Regions from separate parts of the Streptomyces sp. NPDC048643 genome, predicted to be linked through region 3. Evidence: riboswitches for the same ligand, from Rfam matches in the RefSeq annotation. Region 3 holds a riboswitch; each other region holds the start of a gene.
The links. A riboswitch is a leader RNA that binds a small molecule or an ion and turns the genes downstream of it on or off. The one in region 3 is predicted to bind cobalamin.
Positions count from the first base shown of each region.

Region 1 (6,147 bases), on a different contig from region 3:
GCCGTAGGTGTCGTAGACGGCCACGCCGGTCGCGGGGTCCGCGACCGCGGAGACGTCGGACTCCATGCGCTTCGAGCAGCCGGTGTCGGTCTGCCAGCTCGGCTTGGTGTCGTAGGCGGAGCAGCCGGAGCCGGTGCCCTCGGTGCTGTTGGTCTTCCAGACCGACTCGCTCCAGCCGCGGGAGCTCGACGAGGTGGTCAGCGCGGTCCCGCCGACGGCGGTCACGTACTGGGACGTGGCCGGGTACTCGGCGCCGTAGGCCTCGTCGCCCGAGGAGACGGTGATCGCGACGCCCGGGTGCTTGAAGTACGAGGTGTCCTCGCCGGTCTGCGAGGAGGACTCGTCGCCGCCCCAGCTGTTGGAGACGAACTTCGCGCCGAGCGCGACCGCCTCGTTCTCCGCCGCGCCGAGGTCGGTGTCGTTCGCCGAATCGGCCTCGACGAGGACGATGTCGCAGTTCGGGCAGACGGCGCTGACCATGTCGATGTCGAGCGCCTCCTCACCCGCCCAGCCACTGTCGTTCGTCGGCAGCGAGGTGGTCGAACCGGTCTGACTCACCTGCTTGAAGCAGCCGTTGGCCTTCGTGCAGGCGGACAGGCCGAACTGCGAGCGGTAGGTGGCCAGGTCGGCGGCGGCGTTGGGGTCGTTGTACGCGTCGACGACGGCGACGGTCAGGCCGGAGCCGCCGGTCGAGGGCAGGTTGTAGGCGCTGTGCAGGTTGGCCGGGCTCAGGCCGGACACCGCGGCGGCCGCGTCCGGGGAGACGGCGGCGGCGAGCTTCTGGGCGATGTCGGTCCTGCGCTGCGCGAAGCAGGACATGGTGCCGGGCCGGGCGGCCTCGGCGCACAGGTGCTTCGTCGCGACCTTCTGGCCGGCCTTCCCGGTGGCGTGGACGGCCTGCCGGGCGGGGTCGGTCAGGGCACGGGAGTTCTGGGTGGTGCGGGAGAGCTGGGGGGCCGGTGCGGGCTGCGCGTCCGCGGGCGGGGCCGCCGCGAACCCGGCGAGGCCGAGGGCGAGGGCCGGAAGGGCGGTGGTGAGGAGTCTTCGCAGGCTCCGGACGGGTCTGCCGGAGGGTATCGGGCGCTGGGAACGCATGGGGGTGTCGCCTCCATCGGTTCATGGCCGCTGCCGCGTGGGCCCGGGTGGGGCCCGTGCGGTGCCACAGCCGGAAGTGGGGGTTCTCGGCGCTCTGAAGGGACGGGCCGGTGACGCGCGTAGCGCGGGGCATGGAGAGCCGACCCGCTGTACGTCATGGGCATGCCAATTCAGTCGTCCTGTCGTGCCACTGTTCGGCGACATGGCGGGACGGCCAGAACGTAGCCGGGCCCGACGACCTGCGAACACCCGTGCCCGCGGAACTTTGCCGCTCCATGGACGGGGATTGGAAAGGGGATTGGCGGCCCGGGGGCAGCACGTGACGAAAGCGGGGCCCGCACATGACGGAGGCGGGCGAACACGGCGAGAGCCGGACCGCACGGGGCGGCCCGGCTCTCACCGATCACGAACTCGCCTTCAGGACCTCGTCAGTGACGGTCGATCAGGCGCCTGGGGAGGTGTCCAGGGATCAGAAGTCCTCGTCGAGGTCGACCGAACCCTCCACCGCCACCTGGTACGCCGACGGACGGCGCTCGAAGAAGTTCGTCAGCTCCTGGACACCCTGGAGCTCCATGAAGGAGAACGGGTTCTCGGAGCCGTACACCGGCGCGAAGCCCAGCCGCTGGAGGCGCTGGTCGGCGACGCACTCCAGGTACTGCCGCATCGAGTCGGTGTTCATGCCCGGCAGGCCCTCACCGCACAGGTCGCGGCCGAACTGCAGCTCCGCCTCGACGGCCTCGCGCAGCATGTCGGTGACCTGCTCCTGGAGCTTGTCGTCGAAGAGCTCCGGCTCCTCCTTGCGGACGGTGTCCACGACCTCGAAGGCGAAGCTCATGTGCATCGTCTCGTCGCGGAACACCCAGTTGGTGCCGGTCGCCAGGCCGTGCAGCAGACCGCGGCTGCGGAACCAGTAGACGTACGCGAAGGCACCGTAGAAGAAGAGGCCCTCGATGCACGCGGCGAAGCAGATCAGGTTCAGCAGGAAGCGGCGGCGGTCGGCCTGCGTCTCCAGCCGGTCCATCTTCTCGACCGAGTCCATCCACTTGAAGCAGAACTGCGCCTTCTCGCGGATGGAGGGGATGTTCTCGACCGCGTCGAAGGCCGCCGCGCGGTCCGCCGGGTCGGGCAGATACGTGTCCAGCAGCGTCAGATAGAACTGGACGTGCACGGCCTCCTCGAAGAGCTGACGGCTCAGGTAGAGCCGCGCCTCGGGGGAGTTGATGTGCTTGTACAGCGTCAGCACGAGGTTGTTCGACACGATCGAGTCGCCCGTCGCGAAGAACGCGACCAGCCGGCCGATCATGTGCTGCTCACCCGGCGTCAGCTTCGCGAGGTCGGCGACGTCCGAGTGGAGGTCGACCTCCTCGACGGTCCAGGTGTTCTTGATCGCGTCCCGGTAGCGCTCGTAGAAGTCCGGGTAGCGCATGGGACGGAGAGTCAGTTCGAAGCCCGGGTCGAGCAGGTTCTTCTCGCGGTTGGTGTCGGTCATTACTGGCAGGCCTCGCAGGACTCGGGGTTTTCCAGGGAGCAGGCGACGGCGTCGGGGTCGGCGACCTGCTGGACGGGGATGGTCTTCTCGGGCTGCGCCTGGGCCTGGGCCGCGCGGGCGATGCGCGTCGCGGGACGGGACCGCAGGTAGTACGTCGTCTTCAGGCCCGACTTCCAGGCGTACGAGTACATCGAGGACAGCTTGCCGATGGTCGGGGTCTCCAGGAACAGGTTCAGGGACTGCGCCTGGTCCAGGAACGGGGTCCGCGCGGCGGCCATGTCGATCAGGCCGCGCTGCGGGATCTCCCACGCCGTGCGGTACAGGTCGCGCACGTCCTGCGGCACCCAGGTGAAGCCCTGCACCGAGCCGCTGGACTCGCGCAGCGCCTCACGGGTCTGCGCGTCCCACACGCCGAGCTTCTTCAGCTCGGCCACCAGGTAGGAGTTGACCTGGAGGAACTCGCCGGAGAGCGTCTCGCGCTTGAACAGGTTCGACACCTGCGGCTCGATGCACTCGTAGACCCCCGCGATGGACGCGATGGTGGCGGTCGGGGCGATGGCGAGGAGCAGCGAGTTGCGCATGCCGACCTCGGCGATCCGCTGCCGCAGGGCGGCCCAGCGCTCCGGCCAGTTCAGCTCGACGTCGAAGTGGTCGGGGTGCAGCACGCCACGGGCGGTACGGGTCTTCTCCCAGGCCGGGAGCGGGCCGTTGCGCTCGGCGAGGTCCGCGGAGGCCTCGTACGCGGCGAGCATGATGCGCTCGGCGATCCGGGTGGACAGGGCGCGTGCCTGCGGCGAGTCGAAGGGCAGCCGCATCTTGAAGAAGACGTCCTGCAGGCCCATCGCGCCCAGACCGACCGGACGCCAGCGGGAGTTGGAGCGCCCGGCCTGCTCGGTCGGGTAGAAGTTGATGTCCACGACCCGGTCGAGGAAGGTGACCGCGGTGCGGACGGTCCCGTCGAGCCGCTCCCAGTCGATGTCGTCACCGACGACGAACGCGCCGAGGTTGATCGAGCCGAGGTTGCAGACCGCGGTCTCCCCGTCGTCCGTGACCTCCAGGATCTCGGTGCACAGGTTCGAGGAGTGGACGGTGTGGCCGGGCTCCGCCGTCTGGTTGGCGGTGCGGTTGGCGGCGTCCTTGAAGGTCATCCAGCCGTTGCCGGTCTGCGCGAGGGTCCGCATCATGCGGCCGTACAGGTCGCGGGCCGGGATGGTCTTCTTGGCGAGGCCCGCCTCCTCGGCCTTGCGGTAGGCGGCGTCGAACGCGTCGCCCCACAGGTCGACCAGCTCGGGCACGTCCGAGGGGGAGAACAGCGACCAGACGCCGTCCTCGTTCACCCGGCGCATGAACTCGTCCGGGATCCAGTGGGCGAGGTTCAGGTTGTGCGTACGCCGGGCGTCCTCACCGGTGTTGTCGCGCAGCTCCAGGAACTCCTCGATGTCGGAGTGCCAGGTCTCCAGGTACACCGCGGCCGCGCCCTTGCGCCGGCCGCCCTGGTTCACCGCGGCGACCGAGGCGTCGAGCGTCTTGAGGAACGGGACGATGCCGTTGGAGTGCCCGTTGGTGCCGCGGATCAGCGAACCGCGCGACCGGATGCGGGAGTACGACAGCCCGATGCCGCCGGCGTGCTTCGACAGCCGGGCCACCTGGTGGTAGCGGTCGTAGATGGAGTCCAGCTCGTCCTGCGGGGAGTCGAGGAGGTAGCAGGACGACATCTGGGGGTGCCGCGTACCGGAGTTGAAGAGCGTGGGGGAGGACGGGAGGTAGTCGAGCCGGCTCATGAGCCCGTAGAGCGCGGAGACCTCGTCGACGGCCTGGGCCGTGTCGTTCTCGGCGAGACCGGAGGCGACCCGCAGCATGAAGTGCTGGGGCGTCTCGACGACCTTGCGGGTGATGGGGTGGCGGAGCAGGTAACGGCTGTGCAGCGTACGGAGACCGAAGTAGCCGAAGCGGTCGTCGCCCGCCGTGTCGATCATCGCGTCGAGCCGGGCGGAGTGCAGCCGGACGAACTCGGCGGTGCGGTCGGCGACCAGGCCCTCACGGTGGCCGACGGCGACCGACTCGGAGAAGGTCGTGACGCCCTGTGAGGCGGCCTCCGCGGCGATGCTGATGGTGAGCAGCCGCGCGGCGAGCCGGGAGTAGACCGGGTCCTCGGAGATGAGACCGGCGGCCGCCTCCGTGGCCAGTTCGCGCAGCTCGGCCTCGTCGGCGCGGGCGGACCGGCCACGCAGCGCCGCGGCGGCGACCCGGCCGGGGTCGGCGTCGGTGAGATCGGCGGTGAGGTCGGTCAGGGTCCGCAGCAGCGCGGCTCCGGGACCGTCGGTCTCCACCGGGGCCTGGTGCGCGGTCACTGAAGCCGGATCTGCTGGCGCGATGGTCACGTGGGGCTCTCCCTCGCTCGGCACGGGGCCTGTCGGGGAGCACGGGGGCACACGGGAGCGCTTCTGGGCAGCCAGCGCACCGCGTCCACCGGCCCATTCCGCGAGGCCCGGACGTCGTCGGCACCCGGGCCGGGTGGCCGGGGTGCGCTGTCGGCAGGTCCTCGGACTGAGACGTGTGCGGGCACGTCCAATACACGAACACGCACAAGTACACCGTTGCGGGACAGTTCCGGATTCGCACCGGATTCCCCTGCGACGACAGCGAGCACGAGCATACATCTTGTGCCGGGCTCAGGGAGCACCCCCACATGTTGTGTCGTGTCGGTGCCGGAGAGCGCTACGGAGCGTGCCGAGAGGTCAACTCGTAGGTGAGCGGCCGGAGGTCACCGGGCTCCGGACGCGCCGTCCGGCCCGTCGCCCCGGCCGCCCGCGCGGCCCGGCGGCGCCCCTCCCGGCTCGCTGGTCCGGGCGCGGTCGGGTCCGCCGGGCGGACACGGCGACGGGCCGCCGGATGTCCTCTCCGGCGGCCCGTGCCCGTGCGTCGCGCGCCCTGTTCCCGGGGCGTGTCCTAGTGGCCGGCGCCCGCCGTGGCCGGCGGGAGCTCCGCCTTCACTCCGGGCTCGCCCGCGTCGACCGTGTAGTCCTCGGGCGAGGTCTCGTCGATGCCGTCCGGCGCCTTGAACGCCCGCAGCACGAAGGTGAGGACGACGGAGACGACCACGTTCATGACGAACGCCGTGAGGCCGATGTAGCCGATCTCCCCGATGCCGGGGATCTCCTTCGAGCTGCCGCCGAAGTGCTTCTGGGTCGGCGAGGCCACCCCGTAGGCGGCGAGCGTCCCGTAGACCATGCCGACCGCCCAGCCGCCCAGCAGCGCCCAGCGGTGGAACCAGCGGGTGAACAGGCCGCCGACCAGCGCGGGGAAGGTCTGCAGGATCCAGATGCCGCCCAGCAACTGGAAGTTGATCGCGACGGTCTTGTCCATCGTCAGGACGAAGACCAGCGCGCCCACCTTCACCAGCAGCGAGACGATCTTGGAGACCCGGGTCTCCTCCTTCGGCGTCGCGTCCGGCTTGATGAAGTCCTTGTAGATGTTGCGGGTGAAGAGGTTCGCGGCCGCGATCGACATGATGGCCGCCGGGACGAGGGCCCCGATGCCGATGGCGGCGAAGGCCACGCCCG
Region 1 is NZ_JBEZHO010000003.1:97,030-103,176, forward strand. It holds gene AB0C62_RS04215 (putative Ig domain-containing protein) at 1-1,095, opposite strand, end outside; gene AB0C62_RS04220 (ribonucleotide-diphosphate reductase subunit beta) at 1,565-2,584, opposite strand; gene AB0C62_RS04225 (ribonucleoside-diphosphate reductase subunit alpha) at 2,584-4,965, opposite strand; cobalamin riboswitch at 5,100-5,257, opposite strand; gene mctP (monocarboxylate uptake permease MctP) at 5,534-6,147, opposite strand, start outside.
Region 1: it holds a riboswitch for cobalamin, as region 3 does, so the genes downstream of both, AB0C62_RS04225 (ribonucleoside-diphosphate reductase subunit alpha) here and AB0C62_RS27170 (cobalamin biosynthesis protein) in region 3, are expected to answer to the same signal.

Region 2 (6,147 bases), on a different contig from region 3:
ACTCGTCCACGGCGGCCGCGTACTGCTCGTACGGCCGCCAGCCCGGTACGACCCGGAACGCCGTCGGAGTGCGGATCAGCAGGGTCGGCAGCGCGTACCGGTGGCCCCCGTCCGCGGTCTCCTTCGCGGCGCCGGGGTGCGGCGACCCGCCGGGCACGGACAGCACCTCGCGCACCGGACGACGCGCCTCGGCGTGGTGGGCGCGCACCGCGTCCAGCACCTCGGCCGAGGCCGCGTCGGCGGCCAGCAGCTCCTGGTCCAGGCCGGGCACGCCGCGTACCGCCGACAGCGCGAGCCGCATGGTGTCCGCCGGTTCGCCGAGGACGAAGACGCTCTCCCGCAGCCGCCGCAGCACCCGGTCGGCCACCTCGGCACCCTGTCGCTCGGCGGCCCTGGCGACCAGCGAGGACGGCCACGAACTCGCCGCGACCCGGCGCAACCGGGCGGGCCTCGGGGCCCCCGTGTGCGCGCTGACGTCCTCGACGTAGCGCGCGTACCAGGCGGTCTCCGCCGCCGGATCGGGCGGCGGGTCGTCGTCGTGGTCGAAGAGCAGGCAGTACACGCGACGCCAGCGGACGCGGTCCGCCAGCCCGGCGCGCAGTCGGCGGAACACCGGCTCCGAACCCCAGGCCCACGGACACAGCGGGTCCGTGTACTCGATCACCTCCACCCCGGGGTGCCGCACGGCCTGCGTCCCGGCGTCGGGCGCGGCCGTCACGCGGCTCCCTGGTGGCTGAGCTGTTCCGCCGGCGCGGCGGGCAGCAGCGCGGCCAGGGTCGTCCCGCCGAGCACCGCCGCGGCGTCCGCCTCGATCTGCCGCCACACACCGGGCAGCCCGGTGGCGGGACCGGGGTAGTCCAGTCCGGCCAGCGGTTCGCCCCGCAGGGTGATCAGCTCGCCGTCCACGGCGCGTACGACGTCGAGCAGGGTGACTTCGCCGGCCGGCCGGCCGAGCCAGTACCCGCCCTCGCAGCCACGCTGACTGCGTACCAGGCCCGCCCTGCGCAGCTCGCCGACGACGGACTTGAGGAAACGGAACGGGATCTGCTGAGAGGAGGCGATGGCCTCGCAGGTGAGCGGTCGGGCGGGTTCGCGGGCGAGCTCCAGCAGCGCCCGCGTGGCGTAGTCCGCCTTCGCGGAGATATGCATGCGGCCATGATGCCCGACGGGACGCCCGACGCGGGCGCTTCCACCGCTTCCTCACCTACATTGCGGGAACATTGCCGCAGGTGAAGGACAATGGACACCTCTTGACATCCTTTTCCGGACAGCTCTAGCGTCCCCCCACATGAGCCAGCCGCTGACGACCCCCGGTGAAGGTTTCCACCCCCATCTCACGGACCGTGCGGGGCAGTCGCCGTCCCCGCTGCGCACCCGCCTGCACCACGTCCGTGCCGACGCGCTCGACGGTGACACGGCGCAGTCCGGCGGCATGCGCCGGTTCGCCGCCGTCAGCGGCAACACGGTGGGTTCCGAGAAGCTGTGGATGGGCCAGACCCACGTCGCCCCCGCGACCGCGTCCTCCGACCACCACCACGGCGCGTCCGAGACCGCCATCTACGTCGTGAGCGGGCACCCCGAGTTCGTGTTCCTCGACGACACGGGCCCACAGCCCGAGGAGATCCGGCTGCGCACCTCGCCCGGCGACTACATCTTCGTGCCCCCGTTCGTGCCGCACCGCGAGGAGAACCCCGATCCCGCGGACGAGGCCGTCGTCGTCATCGCCCGCAGCACGCAGGAGGCGATCGTGGTCAACCTGCCGGAGCTGTACGTCCTGCACACCGAGGAAGAGGCCTGACGGAAGACGTCCGTGGTACCGGGCCGTCCGTCCGCGTGCGTCCGCGCGGCCCGGTCCGGCGCCGACGGCGCCGAAGCGCCGAGGGTCCCGCCTGTTACGCTCGCCGAGCCTCCCGCGGGGGAAGTCCGGTGAGAATCCGGCGCTGACCCGCAACGGTGTGCGTGGCGACCTGATGGTCCGTCACGTGAGTCCGATCGCCCGCGGGGAGCACGCGACCCGTTGACTGCTCGCCGTGGAATGCGACAGGGGACCGCACGGCCGGCGCGCTGTACGGGCTGTTCTCCTGCCTCGGTTCACCAGGCGGCCCCAGGCGAAGGACCGCCCCGTGCGCACCACCACGACGACTCCGATACCCGGACCCGGCCGGACCCGGGACAGAGCCCCCGGCCGCCTGCCGCTGACGCCACTCCTCGGCTGCCTCGCGGTCGTGCTCCTGATCTCCCTCGTCTGCGGCGTCGCCCTGGGCGCGACCGGGATCGGGACGGCGGCCGTCCTGCGCCTCCTGTGGGCCGGTGCCACCGGCGGGACCGTGCACGCCTCGGACGCCGCCGCCTACACCATCGTCTCGGAGATCCGGCTCCCACGGGTCGTGCTCGGCGCGGTCGTCGGAGCCGGTCTCGCGACCGTCGGTGTCGCCGTTCAGGCCATGGTCCGCAACGCGCTCGCCGACCCCTTCGTCCTCGGCATCTCCTCCGGCGCGGCGGTGGGCGCCAACGCCGTCATCCTGCTGGGCGCGTTCGCCGGGCTGGGCGTGTGGGCGCTGTCCGTGTCGGCCTTCGCCTCCGCCCTCGCGGCCATGGTCCTCGTCTATGCGGTGGCACGGTCGCCGCACGGCCTCACCCCGCTGCGGCTGATCCTCACCGGGACCGCGCTGGCCTACGGCTTCGAGGCACTCACCACGCTCATGGTGTTCGGCGCCGCACGCGGCGAAGCGGCACGGTCGGCCATGATGTGGCTGCTGGGCAGCCTGGGCGGGGCGACCTGGGCCCAGATACCCGTCGCCGCGGTGACCGTGGCGGTCGGCTGGGCGTGGCTCAGGCTGCGGGCCGAGTCGCTCAACGCCCTCGCCATGGGAGACGAGACATCCGCCGCGCTCGGCGTCCGACCCGGCCGACTGCGCGGGGAGTTGTTCCTGGTCACGGCCGCGGTGACCGGCACCGTGGTCGCCGTCAGCGGCGCCGTCGGGTTCGTCGGGCTGATGGTGCCGCACGTCGTACGCATGCTGGTGGGCGCCGACCATCGGCGGGTGCTCGCCGTCGCACCCCTGGCCGGCGCGGTGCTGCTCGTGTGGGCCGACGTCCTCTCCCGTCTGCTGCTCGCCCCGGCGGAGCTGCCGGTCGGCGTGATCACCGCCGTGGTCGGCGTGCCCGCCTTCCTGCTGCTCATGCGGCGCGGCGGCTACGCGTTCGGGGGCCACTGATGCGACTCGACATCGAGGGAGTCTCGGCCGACGCGGGTACGGTGCGGCTCCTCGACGACATCCGGCTCGCCGCGGACAGCGGGACGTTCGTCGGTCTCGTCGGCCCCAACGGCAGTGGAAAATCAACCCTGTTGCGGTGCGTCTACCGCGCGCTGCGGCCCGCCGGGGGAGTGATCCGGCTGAACGGCGAGGACCTGCACGCCATGGACGCGCGGGCAGCCGCGCGACTGCTGGCCGCGCTCCCGCAGGAGTCCTCCGCCGAGTTCGACTTCACGGTCGCCGAAGTCGTCGGGATGGGCCGGCTCCCGCACCGGCGCCGGACGGCCGCCGACGATCGGGCGATCTGCGCCGGAGCCATGGACCGCACGGGCGTCGCCCATCTCGCCGACCGCGGGTTCCTGGCCCTGTCCGGCGGTGAGAAGCAGCGCGTTCTCATCGCCCGCGCACTCGCCCAGCGGCCCCAGGTCCTCGTCCTCGACGAACCCACCAACCACCTGGACATCGCCCACCAGTTGGATGTCCTCGCACTGGTCCGTGACAGCGGCCCGACCGTGCTGGCCGCGCTCCACGACCTGAACCTCGCCGCCGCGCACTGCGACGTCCTGTACGTGATCGCGGACGGCCGGATCGTCGCGTCGGGGCCGCCGCTCGAAGTGCTCCGGCCCAAGCTGCTGGCCGAGGTGTTCGGCGTCCGGGCCCACCCCGTACGGCATCCGGTCACCGGCGCCGTCCAGCTTCTCTTCGACCTCCTTCCGACCACCTCCTGAGGAACACCCGTGCGCCGAAAGCTCATTGCCACCCTCTGTCTCGCCGCCACCGTCACGACCTCCGGCTGCGGCGCGAACGTCGAGACGTCCGACGACGCCGGGTCCTCGGCCGTCACCCTCACCAACTGCGGCCGCGAGGTCACCTATGACCGCGATCCGCGTCGCGTGGTCACCAACGACGTCGGCATCACCGAGATCATGTTCGCGCTCGGCCTGGAGGACCGCATGGCCGGGTTCGCCATGCCCGACGACAAGGGCGACCTGACCGGCGTGCCCTGGAAGGAGGGCTACGAGAAGGTGAAGTGGCTCTCCAAGGACCAACTCACCAAGGAGAACGTCCTCGCCGCCCGCGCCGACCTCGTCTTCGCCGGCTGGAACTACGGCTTCCGCGAGGACGACGGCTTCACCCCCGGCGCCCTGAAGAAGCTCGGCATCCCCTCCTACGTCCTCACCGAGTCCTGCCACAACGGCCGTTCGGGATCCGCCCGCGGCATCATGCCGCCCCTCGACGCGCTCTACGCCGACCTCACCAACCTCGGGAAGCTGTTCGGCGTCGAGGACCGGGCCGCCGCGCTGGTCGCCGGTTTCAAGAAGCGGATCGCCGAGGTGCGGGCGCAGGCACCCAAGGGCGCGGACCGGCCGAAGGTCTTCCTGTACGACAGCGGCCAGGACACCCCCTTCACCGCCGGCCGCTACGCCGCGCCGGAACAGATCATCAGCGAGGCCGGCGGTGTCAACGTCATGCACGACGTCCAGGACTCCTGGACCACCGTCGGCTGGGAGACCGTCGTCGAGCGGGATCCCGACGTGATCGTGATCTGCGACTACGGGGACACGAGCGCCGAGCAGAAGAGGAAGTTCCTGCTGAACCACCCGCCGTTGCGCGGAGTCTCGGCCGTGAAGAACCGGCGCGTCTTCGTCCTCGACTACGTCGACCTCGTAGAGAGCCCCCGCAATCCGTCGGCCGTCGCCCGGCTGGGCGCTTACCTGCGCACGGCCGAGAAGCGCTGAACAACCGGGGTCCGACCCTCGCCTGCCGGGCGTCGGTCGTCCGCGTGAGCGATCCGGGGTACCCGGACGCCGACAGCGCCCCGCACTCGCTCGAAGGAACCGGCTCCCCCGGCCGGCACGGGCGCTGAGAAGATCGTCACCGAGCTGCGCTTTCCACCCGGCCCCGGAAGGAACGAACGAGATCATGCACGACATCGTGGCCAACGGCCCGACGGAGGTTATCGGATGAACGGCACCGAGGAACTCGCCGCCGAACCCTCCGTCCTGGTGCGGACCGAGGGACGGGCCGCCCACATCATCCTCAACCGGCCCCGCGCCCTGAACGCCCTGAACCACGAGATGGTGCACCTCGTCGACCGGGCCCTGACCGCATGGGAGCACGATCCGGCCGTAGAGACCGTCGTCATCACAGGCGCCGGAGACCGGGGCCTGTGCGCGGGCGGGGACATCCGCGTCGTCCACGACGACGCCCGCGACGGGGACGGCACCGCCTCCGCCGCGTTCTGGCGTGACGAGTACCACCTCAACGCCCGTATCGCCCGCTACCCCAAGCCGTACGTGGCCGTCATGGACGGCATCGTCATGGGCGGCGGCGTCGGCATCTCCGCGCACGGCAGCGTCCGGATCGTCACCGAGCGCTCGCGGATCGCCATGCCGGAGACGGGCATCGGCTTCGTGCCCGACGTCGGGGGCACCCACCTGCTCGTCCACGCCCCGGGCGAACTGGGCACCCATCTCGCCCTGACCGGAACCTCGGTCACCGCCGGCGACGCCCTGCTGTGCGGGCTCGCCGACCACTTCGTCCCGTCCGCCGCCCTCCCCGCGTTCCTCGCCCAACTGACGGACCGGCCCGTGCGGGAGGCACTGGCCCGGTACACCCAGCCGCCGCCGCACGCGCCGCTGACGGACTGCCGGGCGTGGATCGACACCTGCTACGCGGCCGACACCGTGGAGGAGATCCTCCGGCGGCTGGACGCCTTCGGGGATCCCGCCGCCAAGGAGGCGGCGGAGACCCTGCTCAGCCGATCGCCCACCGCGCTGAAGGTCACCCTGGCCTCTCTCCGCCGGGCCCGTCGGGCGGGTCCGCTGGAAAGCGTCCTGAACCAGGAGTACCGCGTCTCCTGCGCGTTCCTGGCCGCTCCCGACCTGGT
Region 2 is NZ_JBEZHO010000005.1:40,779-46,925, forward strand. It holds gene AB0C62_RS06875 (DsbA family protein) at 1-718, opposite strand, end outside; gene AB0C62_RS06880 (Rrf2 family transcriptional regulator) at 715-1,149, opposite strand; gene AB0C62_RS06885 (cupin domain-containing protein) at 1,289-1,798, shown strand; cobalamin riboswitch at 1,878-2,019, shown strand; gene AB0C62_RS06890 (iron ABC transporter permease) at 2,196-3,218, shown strand; gene AB0C62_RS06895 (ABC transporter ATP-binding protein) at 3,218-3,985, shown strand; gene AB0C62_RS06900 (ABC transporter substrate-binding protein) at 3,995-4,996, shown strand; gene AB0C62_RS06905 (enoyl-CoA hydratase/isomerase family protein) at 5,222-6,147, shown strand, end outside.
Region 2: it holds a riboswitch for cobalamin, as region 3 does, so the genes downstream of both, AB0C62_RS06890 (iron ABC transporter permease) here and AB0C62_RS27170 (cobalamin biosynthesis protein) in region 3, are expected to answer to the same signal.

Region 3 (6,147 bases):
TCGGCGGCCAGCGCGTCCACGTCGGTGAAGTTCGACATCAGCGGGACCGCGCACACCGCGACCCGCAGGATGTCCGCGCCGACGGGGTCGGAGACCGCCGACTCACGGACCGTGCCGCGCAGCGAGACGCGCAGGCCGTCCTCCTCGTCGATCCCCAGCCCGTGCCGGAACGGCAGCACGCCGTAGGTGCGGCGCCCGGTGAGACCGTGCAGCATCTCGAGCCCGGGCTCCAACAGGCTCACGTCGCCGCGGAACTTGTTGACGAGGAACCCGGCGACGAGCGCCTGGTCCTCGGGCGACAGCAGGGCGACCGTTCCGAAGAAGGAGGCGAAGACCCCGCCCCGGTCGATGTCGCCGACGACGAGCACGGGCAGCCCCGCGTTCCGCGCGACCCCCATGTTCACGATGTCGGTGCGCCGCAGATTGATCTCGGCCGGACTGCCGGCCCCCTCACAGATCACCGCGTCATACGTGCCCCGCAACCGCTCCAGACAGTCGAGAACGGTCCCGAGGAGTGCTTCCCGGCCGCCCCCGCGCAGGTCGCCCCCTGAGGGCGCGCCGGCGGCCGACGGATCCCCCGGTGTCCCGAAGAAGCCACGGGCGCTCATCTCGCCCACCGGCCTGCCCATCAGCACGACCTGGCTGGTGCGGTCGCCGCCCGGCTTGAGCAGCACGGGGTTCATCAGCGCCGTCGGCTCCACGCGGGCGGCCTGCGCCTGCATGGCCTGCGCCCGCCCGATCTCGGCTCCCTCCCGCGTGACGAACGAGTTCAGGGACATGTTCTGCGCCTTGAACGGGGCGACCTTCACCCCCTGGCGCACCAGCCACCGGCAGATCCCGGCGGTCACCACGCTCTTGCCCGCGTCCGAGGTGGTCCCGGCGATCAGCAGTCCGCCGCTCATACGGTGCGTCCCTTCCTGGTCGACGTTCCGGTCGGCTTTCCGGTCAGCAGTACGCGTGCGGCGGCACTCACGCCGAGCGCCAGCCAGCCGACGCGACGGGAGAGCCGTACGGCCCGCTCGATGTCGGCGACCCGTACGGCACGCCCGGCGTCGTTGAGCACGGGCCGGTGCTCGACCCGGCCCCCGTACGAGAGGGTCCCGCCGAGCCGCACCCCGAGCGCGCCGGCGAAGGAGGCCTCCACCGGCCCGGCGTTGGGGCTCGGATGCCTGCGCGCGTCGGCACGCCAGGCCCGGACGGCGCCCCGCGGGTCGGACCCGGCCACGGTCGCGAGAACGGCGGTCAGCCGGGCTCCGGGCCAGCCCGCGACGTCGTCGAGTCGTGCGGAAGCCCAGCCGTAGCGCCGGTACTTGGGGGACCGGTGCCCGACCATCGCGTCGAGCGTGTTCACGGCGCGGAAGGCGACCAGTCCGGGTACGCCGGCGGCGGCGCCCCAGACGAGGGCGCCGACCACGGCGTCGGAGGTGTTCTCGGCGACCGACTCGACGACGGCCCTGGCGATCCCGTCGGCGTCCAGCGCCTGCGGGTCGCGTCCGCACAGATGCGGCAGTCGCTCGCGGGCGACGTCGATGTCCCCGGCCGCGAGCGCGCCGCCGATCGCCCGTGCCTCACGGCCGAGGGAGGTCCCCCCGACGACGGCCCAGGTGGCGGCGGCGGTCAGAGCGAGGGACGCGGCGTCCGAGGAACGCAGGGAACGGCCGGCGAGCGCGGCGAGGCCGGTGGCCCCGCCCACGCACACGGCTGTGTGCAGCGCGCCCCACCCGCGGTGGTCGCGCCACAGGGTGCGCTCGACGGCCGTGGCCGCCCGCCCGAACGCGGCGACCGGATGAGCCCGGCGGGGATCGCCGAGGAGCAGGTCGCCGAGGAGGCCGGCGGCGGCGCCGTACGCGAAGACGCGATCGGCCCGCACGGGGTCAGCCCGCCGTGGGGTGCGGCAGAACTCTCTTGCACATCAGGACCGGCAACGGGCAGCCGCGCATGGCGATATGTCCTCACTCAGGGTGTCCACGCCCTGGTTCGACGAGACCGGCGGCGAGAGTTCCTGGCTCCCGGGGAGTTTCCTCCCCGATGACAGTGGCGGGACCGCGCCGGATTCGCACCGGCTTCCTCTCATGCCGCCGTACTTGGCTCCGGCAGTCCACCACGGGGTGAGAACGGCCGTCAACTTGCTGTTGACCTGCGGAGGGAGAGTGTGCGAAGCCCCACACAGCAGTGGGGTGCGGGACGGAGATCCGTCCCGCACCCCACGGTGAAGTGCTGCCCGGGAACGGCCCGTTCGGGGCCGTTCGTCCGGGTTACTTGCTCATGATGAGCGAGATGCCGTACGCCACCGCCGCGGCGCAGGCCGCGAAGCAGACGTAGGCGCCGGTGGCCGCCGCGACGGCGGAACCACCCTGGGCCGACTCCTTCTTGGAGAGGCCGGCGACGCCGAGGGTGAAGAGGCCGACGAGGACGACGGTGGCTCCGAGACTGACCCCGAAGACGGACCCGAGGGCTGACCAGTCGATGTGCATGCTGCTTCTTCCTTCGGTTCTCAGGCCACGCGCGACGGCGCCGACGGGTTCGCCGTGGGCTCGGCGGGTGCGGGGATGGTGGCCGTGAGGTCCTCGGCCACGGTGCCGGCCGGGGGCGGGGTCACGGCGGCGATGGCCGTGGTGACCACGCCGGCGGGCTCCTCGGCGTTCACGTTGGTGTGGTCGATGACCTCGCGGCGCGAGCGGCGCCAGATCGCGAAGCTGGAGACGACCAGGAAGACGGCGACGAGGGTGGTGCCCCAGGCGCCGAAGCCGGTGACCCACTCGGCGAGCGCGCCGACCAGGGCGGCGGCGGGCAGGGTGAGCGCCCAGGCGACGAACATCCGGGTGGCGGTGGACCAGCGGACCACGCCGCCCTTGCGGCCGAGGCCGGCACCCATCACGGAGCCGGAGACCGCGTGCGTGGTGGAGAGGGAGAAGCCGATGTGCGCGGAGGCGAGGATGACCGTCGCGGCGCTGGTCTGGGCGGCGAAGCCCTGCTGCGGCTGGAGGTCGGTCAGGCCCTTGCCCATGGTGCGGATGATGCGCCAGCCGCCCAGGTAGGTGCCGAGCGCGATCGCGAGACCGGCGGAGAGGATGACCCAGACCGGCGGGTCCGAGTCGGGAGCGACGGCGCCACCGGCGACCAGGGCCAGGGTGATGATGCCCATCGTCTTCTGCGCGTCGTTGGTGCCGTGGGCCAGCGAGACCAGGCCCGCGGAGGCTATCTGGCCGGCGCGGTACCCCTTCTCGGTGGCCTTGCCACCGGCGTTCCTGCTGAGCCTGTACGACAGCCGGGTGGCCAGCATCGCGGCCAGACCGGCCACGATCGGGGCGGCGACGGCGGGTATGAGCACCTTGCCGACCAGGACGTCCCCGTGCACCGCGCCGGTGCCGGCCGAGGCGATGGTGGCGCCGACCAGGCCGCCCATGAGGGCGTGCGAAGAGCTGGACGGGAGTCCGATGAGCCAGGTCACCAGGTTCCAGAGGATCGCGCCCACCAGGGCGGCGAAGATCACTTCGGGCTGGATGCCGGACTCGTCGACGAGGCCTTTGGAGATCGTGTTGGCGACCTCCACCGAGAGGAAGGCGCCGACAAGGTTCAGCACGGCGGACATGGCCACCGCGACCTTGGGCTTGAGTGCGCCGGTCGAGATGGTGGTGGCCATCGCGTTGGCGGTGTCGTGGAAACCGTTCGTGAAATCGAACACGAGAGCGGTAACGATCACGATTCCGAGGAGGAGCGTGATGTGTTCCATTTACCCAGGCTTCTGTTGGACGTCAGTGGCAGGTGGACCGTAAGCAACCTGGATGAACGGAAGATGAACTGGGACGGGCTTTGTGGTGTCCCGATCGGCGAATCCACGTTCCGCTTGTCTCCGGGGAGAGATGCGGGAGTTCGAACGGAGGCGGAATGCCGGGCTCCAGTACGGATCGCTATCCGCGCGCGAGTCGTTCGAGACCGGCCGGGGAGCCGTGGAAGAGATCCTGGTCACCCGGCAGGCTGCCGGTGGTGGCGTGCTGCCAGAAGGTCCAGGTGGACCAGCCCGCGGGCAGCGCCCCCGGGTCGGCCGCGTCGTAGCGGGCCAGCCAGAGGGCGTGCCGGGCGGCGAAGGTGCGGCTGGAACCGGTGCACGTGTTCCACCAGTGCGTGGTCGTGTAGATGACCGGCGTCCGGTCCGTCTCCCGCTCGACCTCGTCGCTGAACTCCCTGATCCAGCGCACCATGGCGGCCGGGCTCAGGCCGTAGCAGGAGCGGTGCCGGGCGTACGGGTTGTACTCGATGTCCAGCGCGGGCGGCAGCGTCCGGCCGTCCGCGCTCCAGGATCCGCCGTTGCGGACGAAATACTCGGCCTGGGCGGTGCCGGACGACTTGTCCGGCACCGCGAAGTGGTAGGCGCCGCGCAGCAGCCCGGCCGCTCCCGCTCCGTCGTACTGCCGGGCGAAGTAGGGGTTGCGGTAGGCCGTGGACTCGGTCGCCTTCACATAGACGAATCCGGCGCCCTTCGACTTCGCGCGCCGCCAGTCGACGTCCTTCTGATGCGAGGAGACATCGTGCCCCTTGACGCCGCCGACGGGCTGCTTCGGGCTCTGGGGCCGGCCCTCGGCATGGGCATGGGCGCGGACGGGGGCCTGGGCCTGGGCGGGAAGGGCGGCGAGAGCGGCACCGCCGACGGTGAGCGCCGCCGCGACGGCGGTCACGACGGCACGGGCACGTCGGCGGAACAGGTGGTGGTCACGGGCCATGCGTCGTCCCCCGGAACGGCTGCGTACGCGGCAACCCCCCGGAGATTACTGGAAGATCGGACGATGCCCGCCATCCCGGTCGATCTCGGATGATCTCCTTCGATCCCCCTCTCTCGGCCCTCACGGCGTGGTGAACGGAGCACGAGCACCTGCTCGGCCTCCTGAACGGGCGAACGCCCTTCACTCCGAAGTGGATCCGCCCGCGGGGCGTTGACGCCCGCGACTGGCAGGATCGGCGGGATCGCGGCATGCCCGAACGGACCGGCCGGGCGACGGACGGGACGGCAGGGTGGACGGCGCGGGTGCTGCGGGCCATGCGGGCGGGACGTGAGGGAGGACGTACGGATGACGGACGGGCGCGACCGGCGGGACGGGCAGGACCGGCGTGATGAGGCCGGGCGCGGTGCGGGTGACGCGCACGGTCAGCGGTACGAGCGAGGAGATGAGCGGGACGACCCGCACCCCGGGGGCGCCGGGGCGGCCTGTGTCGCGGGGGAGGGGCGGGACGCCGTGATCGCGGCGGCGTGGGACGACCTCGTCACGACGGCCCGCCGCACGGTGACCGACGGGCTCGTGGTCGGAACCTCGGGGAACGTGTCCGTCCGCGTCGGGGACACCGTCCTGGTCACCCCCACCGGTGTGCCCTACGACCGGCTGAAGCCCTCCGACGCCGTCGGCGTCGACCTCGACGGCCGCCAGGTGCTCGGGTCGCTGCGTCCGACCAGCGAGCTGCCGATGCACCTCACCGTCTACCGCGATACCGACGCCCGGGCCGTCGTCCACACCCACGCCGCGCACGCCACGGCCGTGTCGACCCTCGTCCCCGAACTGCCCCTGATCCACTACATGGCCGGTGCCGTCGGCGGCCCGGTCCGCGTCGCCCCCTACGCGACGTACGGCACCCCGGAGCTGGCCGCGAACGTGCTCCGGGCGCTGGACGGCCGCACCGCCTGCCTCCTGCAGAACCACGGCACGCTCGCCCACGGCGCCTCACTGGACCAGGCGTACGACCGCACGGCCCAGCTGGAGTGGATGTGCCGCGTCTGGCTCCTGTCCTCCTCGGTCCCGGGCCTGACCCCCCACCTGCTCTCACCCGCCCAACTCCAGGAGGCGGGGAAGCGCCTGCGGGGCTACGGGCAACCGGGCTAGAGACGCCCTCGCGACGCCGGAGGACACGAGGCGGACGAGGGCAGAAGGGGTCGGCGAGCACGCGCCGGGTCCCGGGCCACAGGGTGCGGACTGTCCCGCGAGGCAAGGGCGCCAAGGGCTGGAAGCGCCCTCGGGACGAATCGTTCGCCGCGGGGGTGCCTCCGAGGGGCTCTCACCGCCGCGGCCCCCTCCCACTGGCCGATGGCGGGCTCCACCGGGAGACTGGTCGGGTGCGCACCCTAAGAGCGACGGCCGCGGCCGTAACTGTCGCCACAGC
Region 3 is NZ_JBEZHO010000032.1:33,918-40,064, forward strand. It holds gene AB0C62_RS27165 (cobyric acid synthase) at 1-902, opposite strand, end outside; gene AB0C62_RS27170 (cobalamin biosynthesis protein) at 899-1,870, opposite strand; cobalamin riboswitch at 1,974-2,118, opposite strand; gene AB0C62_RS27175 (hypothetical protein) at 2,256-2,474, opposite strand; gene AB0C62_RS27180 (inorganic phosphate transporter) at 2,495-3,733, opposite strand; gene AB0C62_RS27185 (lysozyme) at 3,912-4,721, opposite strand; gene AB0C62_RS27190 (class II aldolase/adducin family protein) at 5,067-5,870, shown strand; gene AB0C62_RS27195 (alpha/beta fold hydrolase) at 6,101-6,147, shown strand, end outside.